One region of the Hahella sp. CR1 genome, then DNA from elsewhere that is predicted to be linked to it. Evidence: predicted binding sites of a transcription regulator. Region 1 holds the regulator's gene; the other holds the start of a gene.
What was found. The regulator FliA, encoded in region 1, starts transcription of late flagellar genes. The targets are predictions, from matches to a motif close to CTAAAGTTNNNNNNNNNNCNGCCGATA.
Positions count from the first base shown of each region.

Region 1 (10,296 bases):
ACATGACCATTCTCTTCCGTAGGTTCGAATTGCGCGCCTTTCACCAGCCAGCGTTTGATGTGGAACAGCGGGAACACATTCTCGCGCACCACAATACATTCCTGCCCATCAACGATATTAGTCTGGGTCAGGTCAAGGTGGAATATTTCCACCACGCTCACCAATGGGAAAGCGAACGCCTGATCTCCCAGCATCACCATCAAGGTCGGCATGATGGCGAGGGTCAACGGCACTTTGATTACAATGCGCGAACCGCGCCCCAACTCTGATTCAATATGGATAGTGCCGTTCAACTGGGTGATCTTGGTTTTGACCACATCCATCCCGACGCCACGCCCGGACACATCGGATATTTCCGTCTTGGTGGAGAAGCCCGGCGCGAATATCAGGTTATACGCCTCGTTGTCGGTGAGACGCTCCGCGGCGTCCACGTCGTAGATGCCTTTTTCCACTGCTTTCTGACGCAACACCACCGGGTCCATACCCGCGCCGTCGTCTTCGATGGACAGCAGAATATGATCGCCTTCCTGCTCCGCCGCCAGCACCACGCGCCCTACCCGCGGTTTGCCTTTTTGCTCGCGCGCTTCGGGAGATTCGATACCGTGGTCCACTGCGTTACGCACCAAGTGGACCAGTGGGTCGGACAGAGCTTCGACCAGGTTCTTATCCAGGTCGGTGTCTTCCCCACGCAACACCAGATTGACTTCTTTGCGCAGGTTGCGCGCCAGATCCCTCACCACGCGGGGGAAACGGCCAAATACTTTCTTGATGGGCTGCATCCGCGTCTGCATGACGGCGGATTGCAAGTCGCTGGTAACCACGTCCAGATTGGACACGGCTTTGCTCATGTTCTCGTCGGCGAACTCTTCGCCTAAACGCTTAAGACGGTTACGCACCAGCACTAGTTCGCCGACCATGTTCATGATGTCGTCGAGGCGTTTGGTGTCCACCCGCACCGTGGTTTCCGTCGCGATGCTGGCCTGGGCGTCTTTTCCAGCGGCGGCGCTCGCCGCAGGCTGACGCCGTTCTTCGTCCGGCTCGGCGCGGGCTGGAGCTGGCGCGGGCTTGACGACTTTGGGCGGTTCTTTCTTGACCGGCTCCTTCTTGGCGGGCTCTTTTTTCACAGCCGCCTTTTCCGCCGGTTTCGCCGCGGCGGGCTTGGCGCCGCCGGTAGGACTAGGTCCCTTGCCGGAGCCGTGTAACTCGTCCAGCAGTTTTTCGAATTCGTCGTCGGTAATCAGTTCCGAGTCGCCAGCGGCGGCTTCCTCTTTTTTCTCTACTTTCTTTGCAGGCTTTTCAGGCTCGGCTTTTGCCGCAGGTTTGCCTTTCTTATCCGCAGCGGGGGCTTTCTTCTGCTCAGTCCCGTCAGAGACGGCGCCGTCAAACTTGCCTTTGCCGTGCAGTTCATCCAGCAAGGCTTCAAATTCATCGTCGGTGATTTCATCACCATCGCCGGCGGACACGGCTTCAGCCGCTTCTTCCTGAGGAACCGGAGCGGGTTCGGGAGCAGCCTTGGCGGGTTTGCCTTCCTGGGGACCTCCAAACTTACCGGGACCATGCAGTTGATCCAACAGTTTCTCGAACTCGTCTTCGGTGATTTCATCGCCTTCGCCTTTCGACTCCGACGCCTCCGCTTTCTCGCCGCCGTCTTCATCGTCCAGGGCGTTGAGCAGATTCTCGAATTCGTCGTCGGTGATATCGCCTTCCGCCGACGCCACAGGCTCTTCAACTTCTTCAGCCGCGTCTTCTTCGTGCTCTTCCACGGCTTCTTCGGCGGGCTCGTCAGCCTCTTCCGCCACAGCAGCGGACTCGCCGCTGGCCAGTCGCTCCAGGGCAGCCATGAGTTCGGGCGCGGCGGGGGTCAGTTCTTCCCGCATTTTCACCTGGGAAAACATTTCGTTGACGGCGTCCAGCGTCTGCAGCACGACATCCATCAATTCGGAGTCGACGCCGAGCTGGCCGTTTCGCAACAGGTCAAAGACGTTTTCCGCCACGTGGCAGCATTCCACCAGGGCGTCCAACTGAAGGAAACCGGCGCCGCCTTTGACGGTGTGGAACCCACGGAAAATGGCGTTCAGCAGATCGCGGTCGTCCGGGTTCTGCTCCAGTTCCACCAACTGCTCTGAGAGCTGTTCAAGAATTTCTCCCGCTTCGACTAGAAAGTCCTGCAGGATTTCTTCGTCCGCTTCAAACCCCATTCATGTGCTCCTCAGAAACCAAGGCTGGAAAGAAGGTCGTCCACGTCGTCCTGGCTGGCGACGACATCTGAGCGTCCTTCGGTCTGGATCTGCGGGCCGTGCCCTTTTGTAATAGACTCTTCTTCGGCTTTCATCTCATGCTGAATGCCTGTTATGCGGTCAACCTTGCCCGCCATGGCGACCAGCTTGACCAGATTCACTTCTACTTCCTTGACCAGACCGGTAACCTTGTTGATGACCTGTCCCGTGAGATCCTGAAAGTCCTGAGCCAATAATATTTCCGACAGATTGGTGTACACCTTGTCGCTGTTAGCGGCCAGATCCACCAAAAACTTATCAATGCGCTTATACAGCTCACGGAACTCAGAGGGGTCCATTTCCCGACGGCGCAGTCGTCCCCAGGCTTCCTTCAGCTCATGGGCCTCCTGCTTCATCTCTATCGCCACAGGCATGCTCGCTTCCACCATATCCATGGTCTTGTTGGCGGCTTTGTTGGTCATATCGACCACATAGGAAAGGCGATCAGAGGCGTCAGCGATTTTCGACAGCTCCTCCTCCTGATTCATCCTCACATTGCCCATGTCGATATTGAAATTGCGTATGGCTTCGTGCAACGAACGGGTCAACTTGCCCACTTCGTGGTACAGCGTACGGTCCCGAGTGTCATTAAGGTCGGAAATTACCCGCAACGCTTCGCCAAAGTCCCCCTTACTAACGTGCTCCATCAAGCTCGCCGCCTGCTCGCTCAAGCGCGTCTCAATTTCCTCTTGGGAGGAGGATGGTGGCTGCTGTTCATTGGTCATAGTAATTCCTGCGGTTTTATTATGAGTCGATCCGCTCGAAGATTTTCTCTATCTTTTCCTTCAGCACGGCCGCAGTAAACGGCTTCACCACATACCCGTTAACACCCGCCTGCGCCGCTGCGACAATCTGATCCCGTTTGGCTTCCGCCGTCACCATGAGCACCGGCAGGTTTTTCAGACTATCATCAGCGCGAACAGCCTGGAGTAATTCGATTCCCGTCATTCCGGGCATATTCCAGTCAGTGACCAGAAAATCAAACTTCCCGGTTTTTAACATCGGCAGCGCGGTGGACCCGTCATCCGCTTCATCGGTATTGGTGAAGCCCAAATCCCGAAGCAGGTTTTTAATAATCCGCCTCATTGTTGAAAAGTCATCTACAACGAGGATTTTCATGTTCTTGTCCAATGTAACCTCCACAATGGCGACGCTGGAAACCCTTTGATTTCATTACTCTACTGAGTAAGTCTAGCTGGTCGCGCCGTACTATCCAGTTTTTTGATACAAGTTGTTTTAGAAAACATGACCGCAGGATGCTGATTTCGAAAAAACATTAACCTGCGCAGGCAATGGCTTGATTTAGCTGTTTTTCCAGTCTGAGAGACGGGATCGCAGTCGCAAGGTCGCCTGGGAATGAATCTGACTGACCCGGGACTCGCTGACTGAGAGCACCTGGCCGATTTCCTTGAGGTTGAGTTCTTCGTCATAGTAGAGAGACAGCACCAGCTTCTCCCGTTCCGGCAAACCGTCTATCGCGGCGCTCAATTTTTCCAGAAAGGCGTTTTGTTCGATGTCGCTGAGGGGATTGTCGGTGGTTAACGTTTCGTCGTCAGAGCCGCCCTCCCCGTGAACGCCCAGCTCTTCCAGGCTGAACAGCTTCCCCGAACTGGCGTCGCGCAGGCTGGCGTGGTATTGCTCCAGGGGTATGCCCAGCTCTGCCGCCACTTCCGCATCCGACGCGTCTCGGCCGGTGCGGGCTTCAATAGTGTGTATCGCGTCCGCGATATTGCGGGCGTTGCGGTGCACGGAGCGCGGCACCCAATCGCCTTTACGAATTTCGTCCACCATGGCGCCGCGAATGCGGATGCCTGCATAGGTTTCGAATTTGGCGCCTTTGCTGGCGTCATATTTCTGCGCGGCTTCCAGCAGTCCGATCATGCCCGCCTGAATCAAATCATCCACCTGCACGCTGGCGGGCAGACGGGCGATCAGGTGATGCGCGATGCGCTTGACCAGAGGCGCGTATTGCCTGACCAAAGTGTCGGCGCGCTCCGCCCGCGTCTCGCTATACATCATATAAGTGTTCGCCAATGACATGAATTTGCGCGCAAGGCCTGCAATAAACCGGATGATTTCAACAAAAACGTTCTCATGGGTGTTTGAGGATATGTCCGGCGCAGCCATCACGCCTTATCGCAAGCGCCCGGGATATAGCCGCCGGGCGAGCCCTCGCATTCCGTCCGGCACGTGTCTAACTGTGCACCAGACGCTCCACAAAGAATTCCAAATTGCCTCTCGGCGCCGTCGGCAAAGGCCAGTTGTCCACTTTTTGCGCCAGCTGGCGGTACGCCAACGACGCTTTGGCGCGCGGATAGGCTTCGTACACAGGACGTTGCCGTTGCACCGATTTGCGTACGGCTTCGTCGAATGGAATGCTTCCTACATATTGTAGCGCAACTTCCAAAAAGCGTTCGGTGACCTTGGATAATTTACCGAACAAATGCCGCCCTTCCTGCTCGGAGCGAACCATGTTGGCGAGCACCCGAAAACGGTACATATCGTGGTTCTTGTTGAGCAGTTTGATGACGGCATAGGCGTCAGTAATGGAGGTGGGCTCGTCGCACACCACCACCAGGGCTTCCTGGGCCGCGCGCACGAAGGAAAGCACTTGTTCGGAGATACCCGCCGCCGTGTCGATCACCAGCACGTCCAGGTCGTCGCTGATGTCGCTGAAGGCGTTGATCAGACCCGCATGTTCAAGAGGAGACAGATGAGTAAGATGCTGGGTGCCGGATGACGCCGGGACGATCTTTATCCCCCCCGGCCCTTCGATCATGACTTCCCGCAGGGTGCAATCCCCCGCCAGCACATCCCCGATATTGCGCGAGGCGGTGACGCCGAGCAACACATCAATATTCGCCAGTCCGAGGTCCGCATCCAGCAGCACGACGCGACGTCCCAGGTCCGCTAACGCGAGGGACAGATTTATGGAAACATTGCTCTTGCCGACACCCCCCTTTCCTCCGGTGACTGCAATAACTTGAACCGGATGTACTTTACTCATACCGGTAGATATCTCCTGTTATTAGACGGCGCGGCGTTGACCCCGCACTCAATAGTTTAGACCACCAGTTCCGCAGCGAAGCGACTGGTGTTATTAGTTTGTTCGGTCTCCCGCCGGGTCCGCCGCCACAAAGCGTCCGCGCGCGCCACCAGGGCATGCGCTTTCGCCGGATGAATGTCATCGGGTATTTTCTGTCCGTCGGTGACATAGGCGACCGGAAGCCGGTTCAGGATGGCCATGCTCAACACTTCACCCAGACTGAACGCTTCATCCAGTTTGGTCATGATACAGCCGGAAAGCCCCAACATCTTATAGTAATGATAGGTGGATTTCATGACCTGCGGTTGGTTAACTGCCGACAATACAAGATAATTTCTGATGCGGTGACGAGTCACTTTCAGGTCTTTCTGCTGACGCTCCCAATTCGGGTCCTGGGGCGTCAATCCGGCGGTGTCCACCAGCACCAGACGTTTGTTGGCGAGACGGTCAAGCAGATCGTCCAGGCTGTTCTCTTCATCCACCACGTACACCGGCACATTCAGCAAGCGTCCAAAGGACTGCAATTGCTGCTGACTGGCCACCCGGAAACGATCGGTGGTGACCAGCGCCAGTTTTTCGGCGCCGTAGTGAACCACGAAACGCGCCGCCAGTTTGGCGAGGGTGGTGGTTTTGCCGGAGCCGGTCGGCCCCAGCAGCGCGCAGACTCCGCGCTGATGAATCAGTTCTTCATTTTCCGCCTTCAAACCATGCGCCAGACGCGCCATCAGGTTGCGCCATTGTTCTTGCGCGCCTTTACGCGGGTCCGCCTTGGCGGTGAGCGCGTTTTGCAGCTCACGGAAGATACCCATTTCCTGCATGCGCTCGATCAGCTCGCGATGGCCGGGATTTTCTTCCGGATGCGCGGCGGCGACAGGCTGACGCATGATGCTTTTAAGCTGCATGATCTCTTCGCGCATTTCCGCCAGCATACGTGAGGTTTCCGGCTCTCCGGCGCCGATTTGCCGGGAAGCCGTCGCCGCCGGTTCTGCAGCGGCAAAAGCCGGCGCAGGCTCCGCTTTGGGCCTGGCGTTGCTTTTCAGCGTTTCCAGCCGGTCGCGCACCCGCGACATTTCATCCTCCAGGCGACGGTGGCGATCCGCCGTCTCCCGGGCCACCGCAGAGGGCGTCGGGCGTGGGCCTTCCTGCTCAGGCATGCTGCTGCGCTGATCGTCCTCGTTATAATCCAGCGCACAGATCACCTCCACGCCATCCCCCGTTTTACTGGTGGACAGAATGACGGCGTCCGCGCCGAGATCTTCACGGATATCCTTTAAAGCCTGTTGCATTGACGCTGCAAAAAAACGTTTCACTTTCATAATGTTAGTCTCCCGGCTCCACGAGCCCGCACGGGATTACCCACTGATTGTCGCCACGATGGTGATTTGTTTGTTGTCCGGCACTTCCTGATAAGCCAGGACATGCATGCGCTCCACGCTGAGTCTGATGAACCGCGCCAGAACCGGACGCAGGCTGTTGGACACCAGCAAGACCGCCGCTTTACCGAGCATTTCCTGACGCTGCGCTGCTTCCGCCAGCGAGCGTTGCAGTTTTTCCATCATGCTCGGCTCCAAAATCAGACCGATGTCATCCATGCCGCCGGCCTGTTGCGCTTGTTGCATAGATTTAAGCAGTAATTGTTCCAACCCTGGGTCCAGAGTGATAACAGGCAGCTCAGGCTCCGCCCCTACTATGTTCTGGACGATCAGACGACGCAGCGACGCCCTCACCGCCGCCGTCAAAATACCGGCGTCCTGAGTCTTCGGCGTAAAGTTGACGATGGCCTCCGCAATGCTGCGCATATCCCGCACCGGCACATCTTCCTGCAACAGATTCTGCAGCACCTTCAACAGGGTGCTGAGCGAAACGGTGTTGGGAACCAGCTCTTCCGCCAGTTTCGCCGCCTTCTTGCCCAGCTGCTCCAGCCACTGTTGCACTTCTTCATGGCCGATTAGTTCATAGGCGTGACGGCTGAGCACCTGATTCAGGTGCGTCGCCACGACGGTGCTGGAATCCACCACGGTGTAGCCCAGCGTCTGCGCCTGTTCTTTCTGGGACGGATCAATCCACACCGCCTCCAGGCCAAAAGCCGGGTCTTTGGTCTGAATGCCGTCCAGCTTGCCGAAGACCTGACCGGGATTGATGGCCATTTCCCGATCCGGATGAATTTCCGCTTCCGCGATAGTGACCCCCATCAGGGTGATGCGGTAAAAGTTCGGCATTAAATCCAGGTTGTCGCGGATGTGCACGGAGGGCATGAGAAAGCCCAGTTCCTGCGACAGTTTTTTACGCACGCCCTTGATACGGGCCAGCAACTGTCCGCCTTGCGACTTGTCCACCAGTGGAATCAGGCGGTAACCCACTTCCAGACCAACGATATCCACGCTGGCCACGTCGTCCCAGCCCAGTTCTTTGGTCTCGGGTCCACGCACCGCCGGCGCGCTCTCGCCAGGCGCCAGTGCGGGTCCGCCGCCGGGTTGCGGCGGCGCGCCTGGGCGTCTGGGCGCAGGCGTGACGCCTTCGTCCACCACTTCCGACTGCTGCTGGCGTTTCCACATGAAATACGCCGCCGCGCCAAACACCGACGCCAACCCCAGAAACGCCATGTGCGGCATGCCTGGAATTACGCCCATGATGAACATAACGACGGCGACAATGGCCAGCGCCCGGGGGGAGCCAAACAACTGGTTGATGACCTGGCTGGACATATCCTGCTGAGTGCTGACGCGGGTGACCATGATGGCCGCCGCGGTGCTGAGCAGCAGTGAAGGAATCTGCGCCACCAGACCGTCACCGATCGTCAGCAGCGCATATTTCTGAACGGCGTCGTTAAACTCCAGATCGTGCTGCATGATGCCGATGGCGAGACCGCCGATCAGGTTGATAGCCAGAATCAGCAGACCTGCGACGGCGTCGCCGCGAACGAATTTACTGGCGCCGTCCATGGACCCGTAGAAATCAGCCTCTTGAGACACTTCCGCCCGACGCGCTTTGGCTTCGTCCTGGTTGATAATGCCTGCATTCAGATCCGCATCGATCGCCATCTGCTTGCCAGGCATGGCGTCCAAGGTAAAGCGTGCGCTCACTTCAGAGACGCGTCCCGCGCCTTTGGTGACCACCACGAAGTTGATAATCATCAGAATGGCGAACACCACCAGACCAACGGCGTAGTTGCCGCCGATCAGCACTTCACCGAAAGACTGGATAACTTTACCCGCCGCATCGCCGCCTTCATGACCTTCCAGCAGCACCACACGTGTGGAAGCGACGTTCAGAGCCAGACGCAATAAGGTCGCCACCAGCAGCACAGTCGGGAATATGGCGAACTCCATGGGACGCATGGCGTACACGCACACCAGCAGAATGACTAGCGATAAGGCGATATTGAAGGTAAAGAAGACGTCGAGCAGGAACGGCGGCACCGGCAACGTCATCATGCCCAACAACACCATCAGAAGCACCGGGATACCCAGGTTGCCGTGGGTCAGGGCCTTCAGGTTGTTGATCGCGGCAGCTCGTTCCATAACACTCCAAACGACAAAAGGTTGACGGAAAAAACCGTTTCCCTAGTGTGTCTGCAGGAACTGTGCCGCTCTATGGAAAAGCGACGCCGGACAGCGGTTAACGCAACTCACTGATCCCGGCGCAGATGGGAAGGTATCTTGAAGTCAGGCATGCCCTGGGGCTTCTTACCGTAGCCGCCGCGATAACGACGCAGTTGAAAGACATACGCCAGCACCTGCGCTACGGCGAGATACAGACCGGAAGGAATTTCGTCCCCCACTTCCGAGTGGTGGTAGATGGAGCGGGTCAAAGGCGGCGCCGAGACCAGCTCAACCTTGTGCGCCCTGGCGATTTCACGGATTTTCATGGCCATGTGATCTGCGCCTTTGGCCAGCACGATGGGGGCCGCCATTTTCTTGGCGTCATACTTCAGCGCCACGGAGTAGTGAGTCGGGTTGGTGATGACCACATCCGCCTTGGGCACATCCTGCAGCATGCGACGGCGGCTCATCTCGTATTGCACTTCCCGCACCCGTCGCTTCACTTCCGGCTTGCCTTCCGTGTCCTTGTATTCGTCCTTGATCTCTTGCATGGTCATACGCAGATTCTTCTGGTGGTCGTAGATCTGAAAAGGCACGTCCACCATGGCGATCAGGATCATGGAGCTGGCCAGAAACAGGAAACTCCACGCCAGCAACTTGCAGGCATGGGCCATGCTCACTGTCGTATCCTCCGCTCCCATCGCCAACAGATCCGGTATGGAGTGATTCAGAATTATGAGCGCCACACCGCCCACCACCAGCGTCTTGGCGATGCCTTTGATCAACTCCATCAGGGACTTCAGCGAAAACATCCGCTTCAGGCCTTCCAGCGGGTTGATGCGACTGAATTTCGGCGCCGCCGCTTTGCCGCTCATCATCCAGCCGCCTAACGCAATAGGCCCCAGCAGAGACGCAACCAGCAGCACCAGCATGAAGGGCGCCAGAGCGATCGCCATATCCAACGCCGCCATGCCGAGATGAATCATCGGCTGATGGGCATCAAACACTTCTTCCCGGGTTAACGTAAAGCTGGCGCGAAAGACACCTTCCAGCGCCTTGGCGATAGTCGTTCCAAACACCAGAAGACCAACCGCTCCCGCCAGCAACACCGCCGTGGTGTTCAGCTCGCGGGAACGGGGAATCTGTCCCTCCTCCCGGGCTTTCTCAATCTTTCGGGGGGTGGGTTCTTCGGTTTTTTCCTGACTGGTGTCGTTGTCGGCCATCGTCCGTCACACTCGTTTTACTTCGGGTTCAGGCGTCCTGCGCAATCGTCTTCTGTCCTGGGCCAGCGCCGCCTTATCAGGGCGGCGTCGGCTGCAGCATGACCTGCATGAAATCAAAGGTGTTCTCACTCAACACGGTGAACTGGGGCATGATGCCGCCAATGCTGATCCAGAACACCACCAGACCAAACAGCACCGTCATCGGAAAG
Region 1 is NZ_JAPELK010000004.1:167,599-177,894, reverse strand. Features, by position in the region: gene ONV78_RS11435 (chemotaxis protein CheA) at 1-2,198, opposite strand, end outside; gene ONV78_RS11430 (protein phosphatase CheZ) at 2,210-3,001, opposite strand; gene cheY (chemotaxis response regulator CheY) at 3,021-3,407, opposite strand; gene ONV78_RS11420 (RNA polymerase sigma factor FliA) at 3,579-4,295, opposite strand; gene ONV78_RS11415 (MinD/ParA family protein) at 4,471-5,283, opposite strand; gene flhF (flagellar biosynthesis protein FlhF) at 5,340-6,638, opposite strand; gene flhA (flagellar biosynthesis protein FlhA) at 6,675-8,843, opposite strand; gene flhB (flagellar biosynthesis protein FlhB) at 8,951-10,087, opposite strand; gene fliR (flagellar biosynthetic protein FliR) at 10,164-10,296, opposite strand, start outside.

Region 2 (10,296 bases), 350 kb from region 1:
AGGGAAGAAAAAAACGGCGGGCCTTGCAGCCCGCCGATAGTGGCTTTTACCTTTTCACAAAATACAGCTTGAGATCATGGCCGATCACTTTGCCGATATCGGCCCCGAAGACTTCGGTCTGCAGTTGTTTCAATATTGGACCTGAGGGTTGCACCTTGTCGTCCCGGTCTTTGACCTGCGCCAGTTTCCAGTCCACCTCATTGCTAAGGTACGTCAGTACGGACTGAATCTGCGCGCGATCTTCGCCAGCGAACCAGGTGCTGCGACACCCTGTCAGGTTGTAAAAGTGCGGGTGGCTGAGCAATGGCGCCCAGGAGGGATCGTCCGCATTTTCAATAATGGCCCGGCGTAGCAGGCGAATATCATTGGAGCGTCGGGTCAGTCGATAGTGCTCAATGATCGTCTGAGCTTTATCCGTCACCTGGGTCAGCTCGCTGTCGCCGGTTGAAACCTGTACGACGCCGCCTTTACACACCATCCTCTTGATGCTTTCGATCAGGTTAAACTCCGCCTCGCTGAGAGAAGGAAATTTCTCAATCTTCAGGAAGTGAATCGTCGCTCCGTCCTCGATAAAACGCTGGGCGATGGAGTAGGGCCAGAATACGATATTTTCCAGATCATACTGTTCCGCTTTGCGAGCGCCAAAAGCGAGGTTCGCCAGATTCTCGTCGACAGCGATAACGTCCACGTCGTCAAAGTAGCGGGCGAATTCCACTGCTCTTTGTGACGACTCGGCGCCGAGAATCATCGCGCATAGGCGTTCGGGCAACTGCTGCGCCCGCGCCCCTAATACGCTTTCCAATTGTTTGCGCAACGATTGCTCGCTAAAGAACTCTATGTTGCGCCACACTGGGCAGGCCATGGCGACTTCCGCTGCGTCTTCCAGTAACTCAAGCTGTTTTTCCTGAAACCCTTGCTTGTAGCCTTCATCCTCCATGGGTAAGTAGAAGCTGGCTTCCATCAGCAGTTGCATCGACTGCGGCCAGTCGTCCAGGGAGAAAGCCGACAAAAAGCGCGAGTAGGCCTGAGGGAAGAGAGTGACGTACATGGCGGCGACGATAAGGGCGCCTGCGATATCCGTCACGCTGTTTTCCGTTGTGCAGGACAGCAGAATCTTTCTGTTCAGGTCGCTGATTTGAGCGGTTTCATCTTCGGCGGCGTAGAGTGCTCCGCCGGTAGCGACATTGTAGACGCCGATGGCGATGGCCAGTTCCTGCAGCCCTTCGCGTAATTCGCCAGAGGCTGTCGTCTCGTCAAGGATGGCTTTGCGTATCAACGTGACGAACTGCTCCACGTCCGCATTTGGCATCACAGTTCTGGTCAGCGCCAAGAGCAGTAACGGGTCCTGCGCGGCGTCGTTGATGTCGATGCACACGTCAGGGTTGCGCAGGTCGTATTTCAACGCCAGCGCCTGTGCGGTAATGCGAGCCAGATTCTGATGAGGCAGGTCTTCTTGCTGCAGTAAATCCAACAGATCGCGCTCAATGGTTTCGGAGCGTCTTTCAACCTGCAGATGAGCGCAGCACTTGATCATGCCGGCGTACAGAGTAGGCCACTCCAGACCGTATTCCAGTAAGCGCCGATAGTGCATATAGGCAATATCGTAATTGCTCATCGCCGCCTGGCAGTGTGCGATGCCCAGAAAGGCGGCGGCGTAGCTTTTATCCTGTTGCAGCGCCTGCTGGAAATATTGCTCCGCCTGGGCGGGCTGATTCTCCATCAGATTCAGATAGCCAAGGTTGGCGATCAGTTGCGGCGCGTTGCGGTCTTGGGCCAGCGCCTGGTTGAAGAACCGGCGCGCTTCGTTAAGCCGTCCTTCATCCAGCTCTATTCGACCCAGCAGGCCCAGCGCCGAGGCCTGCGCTGGCTCCAGCGCCAGCGCTTGCTCTATCAGCGTTTTGGCGGCGCCTCTGTCCTCACTGCGTTGTTGATGCGACGCGCCTGGACGATTGGAGGCGCGGTATATCTCGTTCGCCTCTATCAGTAAATGGGCGGCTTCAACACGAGTGGATTGAAGTTTTTCGTTTGCTTGCGCTGTTGCCTGCATGGTTCTTACCTCTGCTAGCTCAATTCAATCTCTGTTTAGCCTTGCAGCAGCTGCAGCACCTGCTGCGGCTGTGCATTAGCCTGGGCCAGAATCGACAATCCGGCTGACTGCAATACCTGGGTTCGGGACAGCTCGGCGGTCTCCGCCGCGAAGTCCGCATCGCGGATTCGCGAGTTGGCGGCGGTCAGGTTTTCTGACGCAATCGCCTGGTTGGATATGGTCGACTCGAAGCGATTCTGAATCGCGCCGAGATTCGCACGCTGGAAGTTGATGGTGTTCAACGCGTTGTCTACTGCACTGAGGGCCAGGATGGCGCCGTCCACCGTGGATATATCGATGTTTTGCACCAATTGTCCGGTGGAGTTGGAGCCGTAAGTGCCGACTTCGAACCCGCTCTTTTCTATCTGACCGGTCAGCGTATCCAACTCGATGGCGCCGGCCGAGAGCAGGGTGATGGTGCTGGCGGTGACAGTGTCCACCGTGCCCAATCCAATTAACGACGTGGTCGTAGAGGCGTTGGATATCTGGATGTTCCTGCCATCGTCGGCGATCATTCTGTAACTGCTGCCGAAGGCTTCCGCTTGTACCCCAGTCTGACCAGACTTGTTGTTGATCGCGGTGATAACCGTTCTTTGCACATCCGCCACGGTGTCATTGGAGCCGTAGGAGATGTTGATCTGCACGCCATTGATCTGGAAGTTGAAGTTTTGCGCGCTGCCGGTGACCAACGCCGTGGCGTTTTGGATCGTATCGTTTACCTCCGCCACAACGCCGGTCTGATCGCTGACCTTGTTGATCGCCACAGCTTTGGCGATGGCGCTGGAGTCCGTTTGCGTGCTGGAAGAGGTGTCAAAGTTGGTTTGCGTCGGGCCGATGGGAACGCCGTTGATAACCAGGTCGCCGGCAGCGAACGGGTTGGCGTCCACCTGGTCGCTGATGGCGCCGCTGTTATTACCGCTGAAGGTGCCTACAGAAAGACCCGCGTTGCCAATGTTACCGGTTGTGGTGTCGAGTCCAATGGCGCTGCCGTCGCGTGATATGAGCGTAAAGGTGCCCGTGTAGGTAACGGCGGCGGAGGCGGCCGTGTCGGACGGCGGCAAACCGAAGGCGGTGGAGTTGAGGGCCGTGCTTTGGATGACAATGTTGCGGCCATCCTCCGCCGTCAGCCTGATGCCGACCGTCGGGTTGCCGTCAAACGAGGCGGTGACGCCGGTTTGTCCGGACTTTTCATTGATCGCCGCTGCGACGTTCTCAAGATTGACCTGCGATGACAGGTTAGAGGAGATGGTCACTGCGATCGCCACGCCGTTTATCGTCACGGACGCTGACTGGGTGGTGGCGATAAAAGTGGTGGAGCCGCTGACGTAGGTGCCGTTAATCACGGCTTCTACGCCGGTGGATTCCGTCAGTTTGTTGATCGCCGCCACTTTGGCGATGGCGCTCTGGTCCTGGTTGGCGCTGGAGAACGCATCGTCAACGCCAGTGGATGCGCCAATGGCGATGCCGTTGATCACCAGGTCGCCGGCAGCGAGAGCCGCGGCTTCCGGTTCCGAGGATATGCCGTCGGTTTCCGCCGCTCCCAGTTTGTCCACCGTAGCGCCTTCAATACCGAAAGTGACCGATTCCCCTTCGTTGGCGCCGATTTGGAAGGTCACGTCAGTGAAGGTGCCGTCCAACAATTTGGTGCCGTTGAAGTTGGTTTGCTCCGATACCCGCTTGATCTCTTGAAGCAGCTGGTTGACCTCTTCATTCAGCGCTTTGCGATCCAGCCCGCTGTTGGTGGCGTTGGCGGATTGCAGCGCCAGGTCGCGAATACGCAGGAGGTTTTCGCTCATCGCGCCAAGCGCGCCTTCCGCTGTTTGCGACAGCGACACGGCGTCGCCGGCGTTGCGGATAGCGACGCTTAATCCTCGTACCTGGGAGGTAAAGCGGGTGGATATCGCCAAGCCGGCGGCGTCGTCCCGCGCGCTGTTGATACGAAGACCCGATGACAGGCGCGCCAGAGCGGTCTGGTTGGCCGACTGCGAATTATTAAGATTTCGCTGCGCGTTGATCGAGGCGATGTTGGTATTAATTATCTGAGGCATAACTTCCCCCTATTGCGTCTATACCAGCCGGGCCGTTTCCTTCGTAAGAGCCGCTCGGATGCGTAGCAACCGGCTACCTGACTTTGCCTGCCCCTCTATGCGAATAAAAATTGCGCAGAAAGGAGCGTTTCCACTGCCTATGCAAAAGCATTGCCAGAACTTTTAGGAAATTTTATGTGTTTGATTTTTAATCACAAAAAAACGCAGATAGGTTTGCGGGAAAGGGAGGCCTATGGATTTTGGCAGGAGTTTGCCAAGGGGCGGTCAAAAAGTTGCCGCTTGCCGCCAAGAGGAAAATGGGGATAACAATCGCTCTCTCCTTCATATAGATAGCGCCGCCTTGCAAAGAAAGGCGCGTAAGCTGACGCCTCCCTTTTTGAAGCGGCTGCGGAAATGGCGGCATGATAATTGCCGAGCTTGAAAGATAGAGGCGTTAAAAGTGGCGAAAACAGGAGTAATGGGCAGATCACTGCTACGCTAACTTTGTCTGTTCACTAAAAATTTTTCGAGTGACGGAAAATTGCCGCCCCAATTTTCTCGTTCGGAAAAACTAAAAAAGAGATAGAAGCAATGACCGATCAAGCGGAAATACTTAAGCCTTTCATCGAGCGCAGGGAAAAGAATTTAGCCTACTTCAAAGACCACTTTCCCGGCATATATAAGCACTTCCTGAACTATCAGATGAAAAAATCCAAGCTGAATATCATCCCTGACGCTGGTGAAGTGGATATTCACGATGAAGGCCATTCCGTATACGGCGGTAAAGCCAAGGCCTATGCTCTGAACGAAATCAAGGAATTCACCAAGGTCTACAGTGAAGGCGGCAAGGTGGTTTCTATTGACCCGCCGTTTCCCGGCGATTACTGCTTTCCAAGGTTTTTCTTCAAAGCCGCTGACGCCATTATTCGAAAATCTCCTATTAACAAGTCGAACTTCAATCATTTTTGGCTGGGGGATTCTTATCCCTGCATTGTCTTCCTCGGGTGCGGCGTGGGTTATCACATTGAGGCCTTCCTGGAGCAGCACAAGGTCAACTACGCCGTGGTTTTTGAGCCTAATCTGGATCATTTCGCCGCGAGTCTGTACGCCGTCGACTGGGCGGAGATCTGCCGCAAGTATGACGGCGCGGAAGGGCGCACCATTCACTTTCTGCTGGGCGGGCAGGAAGACGAATACTCACAGTGGGCGCTGCTGTGGAATAACCTGGTTACGACACCGCCAGCTTTTCCTCTCGCGACGCTGTTTTATAATCATCGCGGCCTGAAGTCCCACGATAATTTATCTGAAAAGGTGTGCGACGACCTGTATGTGTTCCTGGTTTCCTGGGGCAATTATGACGATGAGGTCAACCAGCTTAATCAGGCGGCGCACAATATATATAGCGGCGTTGAGTTATTGCCGCCGCCTGTCAATGACATAACCGATGTGCCGGTGTGCATTGTAGGGGCGGGTCCCTCCCTGGACATGCGCATAGATCAGTTACGGGAGATGCAACAGCGCGGCGCGTTGATCATTTCATGCGGCTCCTCCATCACTGCGTTGCATCCGATGGGAATCAAACCGGATATTCATGTCGAACTGGAGTCTGACTATCAATATGTGGTCGGGCAGTTGGAGCGGCTTAAAGATCCCGATTACTTGAATTCGATAAAAGTTATTGCTCCTATTCACATCAGCCCGATCGTATACCAGTTGTTTGGCGAACGGCGCGCTTACATCAAAGAAGAGTGTGGGCTGGCGACCATGTTTCCCGAGCATGGGCAGATCATCCGCGGGGGAACTCCCACTTGCACGAACCTCGGGTTAGCCTGGGCGCTGCACTACGGATTCAAGAACATCTTGTTGTTTGGAATGGACTTTGGGTTCACGGACAGACGCCATCACCATGCGCAAAGCTCGATCTATTACGACGACGACGCCCATGAGGCGTTCAAGCGCAGCGTGGATTACGACGGCCAGCATGTGTTTAAGGTGGAGGGTGTTGACGGCGGCTCCGTTTTGACGTCACCGCAATATTTCGCCGCCAAACGCAAAGCGGAAAACAGTCTGCGTGACTTCCCTGAGCGCGGCAAAGTCTACAATTTTTCTCATGGGGCCAAGATTGAGGGCTCTGAGTGGGTGGCGCCGGGACCATTACCGATTTCCCTGACGGCGCTCAACGCGAGCAGCGACAAGAAGCAGAAGGTGGTGGATTACCTCTACGCGTCGCAGCACGAAAAAATACCGGTAGACGTGCTTGAGAAGAAGCGAGACCGCTTAAATGTCTTGTTCGGGCAGTTCAGCGACGATGTTTCGACATTTTTGCAGGCGCCCATTACCAGCAAAGATGAAATGAACAGAGTCTGTAACCGCATCAACACTTACATGGAAGATCAGGTGCAAGTTAAAGCTAAAGAATTTTATTTCCTGTTGCGGGGCTCTATCAGACATTTTCTTTATATCGGTTTCGCGCATACGCTGGCCATTCAGAATGATGCGGAGAGGCTGACCTTCATGGAAGAATGGAGACAGACCATGCTGCGCTTTCTCCTTGATGTACATAAACATTTTCTTCAGGTTATGTACAAAAAATTCGACCTTGAGACAGATCCCTGGGTGCGCCGTTCGATCAATGATCCCGATGACTTTGCGTGAGCGTGAAGTCATGGGGTTAAGGCTTACATTTCATTACAAAGAGCAGGCAAAAATTAACTAAAGAATCTTCTCCTGAAGCCGTTACTAAGGACAACGGGTTAGCGCAGTTCGACCGGCCCTGCTGTGTAGAAGCGAGAACCTCTTAACCGAGTGAGAAGGGTTACAGGAGAAGCAAACATGCCTCAAATAATTAATACCAACATTGCGTCGTTGAATGCGCAGCGTAACCTGAACGCTTCACAGCGGTCAGGAGATACGTCGTTGCAGCGGCTTTCTTCGGGTCTCCGCATCAACAGCGCAAAAGACGACGCGGCAGGTCTGGCGATTTCAACACGTTTCGACGCTCAGATTCGCGGCACTAACGTCGCGGTTCGTAACGCGGGAGACGCGATCTCATTGGCGCAGACCGCTGAAGGCGCTTTGAGTTCAATGAAAGACAGCTTACAGCGTATTCGTGAACTGTCACTGCAATCTGCGAACGACACTAACTCAACTATCGACCGTGAAGCCTTGCAGGAAGAGGTTGGCCAGCTGATCAGCGAGATTGAAAACATCGCTGCAACTACCAACTTCAACGGTAAGAAACTGCTGGACGGCTCTTTCCAGAATTCCGTTTTCCAAACTGGCGCTAACCTGGGGAACACCATCAGCGTGACCATCTCCAAGCTGGACACCAGCACTTTGGGAACAGCGGACACCAGCGGTATTTCCAGCAGAACGACTACGACCGCTCTGGTTGTAGGCAGCACCGGCAATGAAATGGTTGCAGGGGACATCGTTATCAATGGCATCTCCGTGGGCGCATCTGTGGGTACTGACGACACGGCTTCCACCAGCCATGCGGCGTCAAGCGCCATTGCTAAGGCGGCGGCGATTAATGATGTATCCGATCAGACAGGCGTCACCGCTACTGTCGACGCGAACTATGTCGCGGGCACCACTACCGCCGACGCGACTGCGGCGAACGTGAGCTTGAACCTGAACGGGGTCAGCATCAACCTGAGTAAAGGCACCACCTTGACTGTCGAGCAGAACCTGCAAGCGACAGCGGACGCCATTAACGAAAAATCCGGCGCCACAGGCGTGCGCGCGGTCTTCGACGGCGACACCGCCAAGGGTATCTCCCTGGTGGCTGACGACGGTCGTAACATCGTATTGACTGAAACTACGAGCAACACCTTGGCTACCTTTGGTTTGGCCGCGGCAAGCTCCCTGGGTAACGCCTATGTCGGCACCTACTCGCTTTCAAGCGATGACGGCAGCGACATTGCACTCACCACGACTACAGGCAACATCGATAACGCCGGCTTTGAAGTAGGGTCATTCAGCGGAAACAACGCAGGTATTGTGAGTGATAATGGCACCACCACCGCTTTGGTGACTGGCGACATCGTCATCAACAACGTGGGTATCGGGCCCAGCTTGAGCACTGACGACACGGCTTCCACTGCGAATGCGGACGGTAGCGCCATCGCGAAAGCGGCTGCGATCAACCGTTCGTCTGACCAGACTGGCGTTACCGCGCTGGCTAACGAAAACCGTGTTAACTCAGGCAACCTGACTACCACGACTGCCTCTGCGACGATTACGGTCAACGGCGTGTCCATCACTGCGAGCTTCAGCACCACTGACGACGTCGCTGTGAAACAGGCTGCGATCATCGATGCGATCAACCAGAAATCCGGTCAGACTGGCGTTACTGCGGAAGTACTGGACTCTGACTCCTTCACTCTGGTGGCTGCGGACGGTCGTAACATCGACATCAGCGGCGCCACAGCGATGGCCAGCATCACCACCACGACCTTTGTCAGCTCTGTGACACTGTTGTCTGGCGGTCAGATAGACGTTGAATCCAACACCAACTCTGCGGGTCTGGCGAAAGCGGGTCTGAGAATCGGTACATTCGGCGGCGCTGAAAGCGGCTCTCTGCTGCAGGATGTGGATATCTCTACTGTAGCTGGCGCTGAAGCGGCTCTGAAGGCGGTGGATAACGCACTGCAGACTGTAACGTCCAAACAGGCGGAACTGGGCGCCATCCAGAACCGCTTCCAGAACACGATTGCGAACTTGGAAGTGAACAACGAGAACCTGAACTCCGCCAACAGCCGGATCAGGGACGCAGACTTCGCATCCGAGACCGCAGCGTTGTCAAGGGCGCAGGTACTGCAACAGGCCGGTATCTCGATATTGGCGCAGGCTAATGCAAGACCCCAGCAAGTCTTGTCGCTCCTGCAGTAACGGAGTGAACTAACGTGAAATACCGGCCGGATGTTCTCTTCCGGCCGGTTTAAGCGTTAAGACATGCTAAGAGGTGAGATATGAATGACGTTAAGACTACTGAACTGAGTATGGCGGCGGCCACTAAACCCGTGAACCTGCCGTCTGCTCAGTCCGCGACGTCGTCACCTCCGATTGAACCTAAGGTTAAGTCCGGGGTAGCAACGTCTACGCCTGATACGCAGGCTGCGAAGCAGAGCTCTGCAGCCCAGCCCACCAACGACATTGCCAATAAGCAACAGCAACAGTTGGAGAGGGAGCAAAGCCACGAGCTTAGGGAAGCGGTGACCAAGTTGAATGAATACGTTCAATCTGTGCAGCGTGACCTGCAGTTCGAATTGGATGAGGTCTCGGGAAGAACGGTCATTACTGTTTTGGACAGAACCACAAAAGAAGTAGTGAGACAGATTCCCGATGACTTGGCCCTTAAGCTGGCTCGCAACTTGCAGCAGGATGAACCAGTTAATCTGTTTTCCGCCAAGGCGTGAGGCTTGGCGGAATCAGATAGGGTTCGGCAGGAATTTACGATCCGTAACAAAAAAAGGGGCAAAGTTTTGCCCCTTTTTGCCGATAAATAAAGATATGATCGTACACACAATCCGCGAGGTTGGCGTCACATGGCAAGCGTTTCTTCAATAGGCATCGGCTCGGGAGTATTGACCAGCGAATTAATCGAGAAGCTGGCCAGTGCTGAGCGTGAGCCGACGGAAAAAAGGCTGAATCTCAAAGAAGATGAAGTGACGGCCAAACTCAGCGACTTGAGTCGTCTGAAAAGCGCAATTACCGACCTGCGTTTATCCGCTCGTACATTGAGCACGCCGGAAGCGATGTCCAGCAACACGGCGACTTCCAGCGGCTCTGCTGTTGGCGTTACCGCCAACACCTCTGCGAAAACTGGTTCATATGCGCTCACCGTCAGCAATCTGGCCGTTGCGCAATCATTGAGTTCCGGCACTTTCGCTGATAAAGACACCACCACTGTAGGAACAGGCACGCTGTCTTTTACTGTCGGCGGCGTCACCAAAAACCTGACCGTTGATAGCAGTAACAATACGTTGCAGGGATTGTCCGACGCCATTAACGATATGGGATTGGACGTTAACTCCTCCGTTATTTACAACGGCTCCTCCTACCAGCTTGTGTTATCCGCTTCAAAAACCGGTGTGGCGAACGCCATTTCTATTTCAGCGACGGATAACGACGGCAACAGTACGGATGGTTCGGGGATTTCCCAGTTTATTTATAACGCCA
Region 2 is NZ_JAPELK010000004.1:520,681-530,976, forward strand. Features, by position in the region: gene ONV78_RS13015 (tetratricopeptide repeat protein) at 47-2,047, opposite strand; gene ONV78_RS13020 (flagellin) at 2,083-4,134, opposite strand; gene ONV78_RS13025 (6-hydroxymethylpterin diphosphokinase MptE-like protein) at 4,705-6,768, shown strand; gene ONV78_RS13030 (flagellin) at 6,946-9,006, shown strand; gene ONV78_RS13035 (flagellar protein FlaG) at 9,087-9,533, shown strand; gene fliD (flagellar filament capping protein FliD) at 9,663-10,296, shown strand, end outside.
Region 2: a site for FliA is predicted at 6,826-6,852, ahead of ONV78_RS13030 (flagellin). Genes of this name have one in related genera too.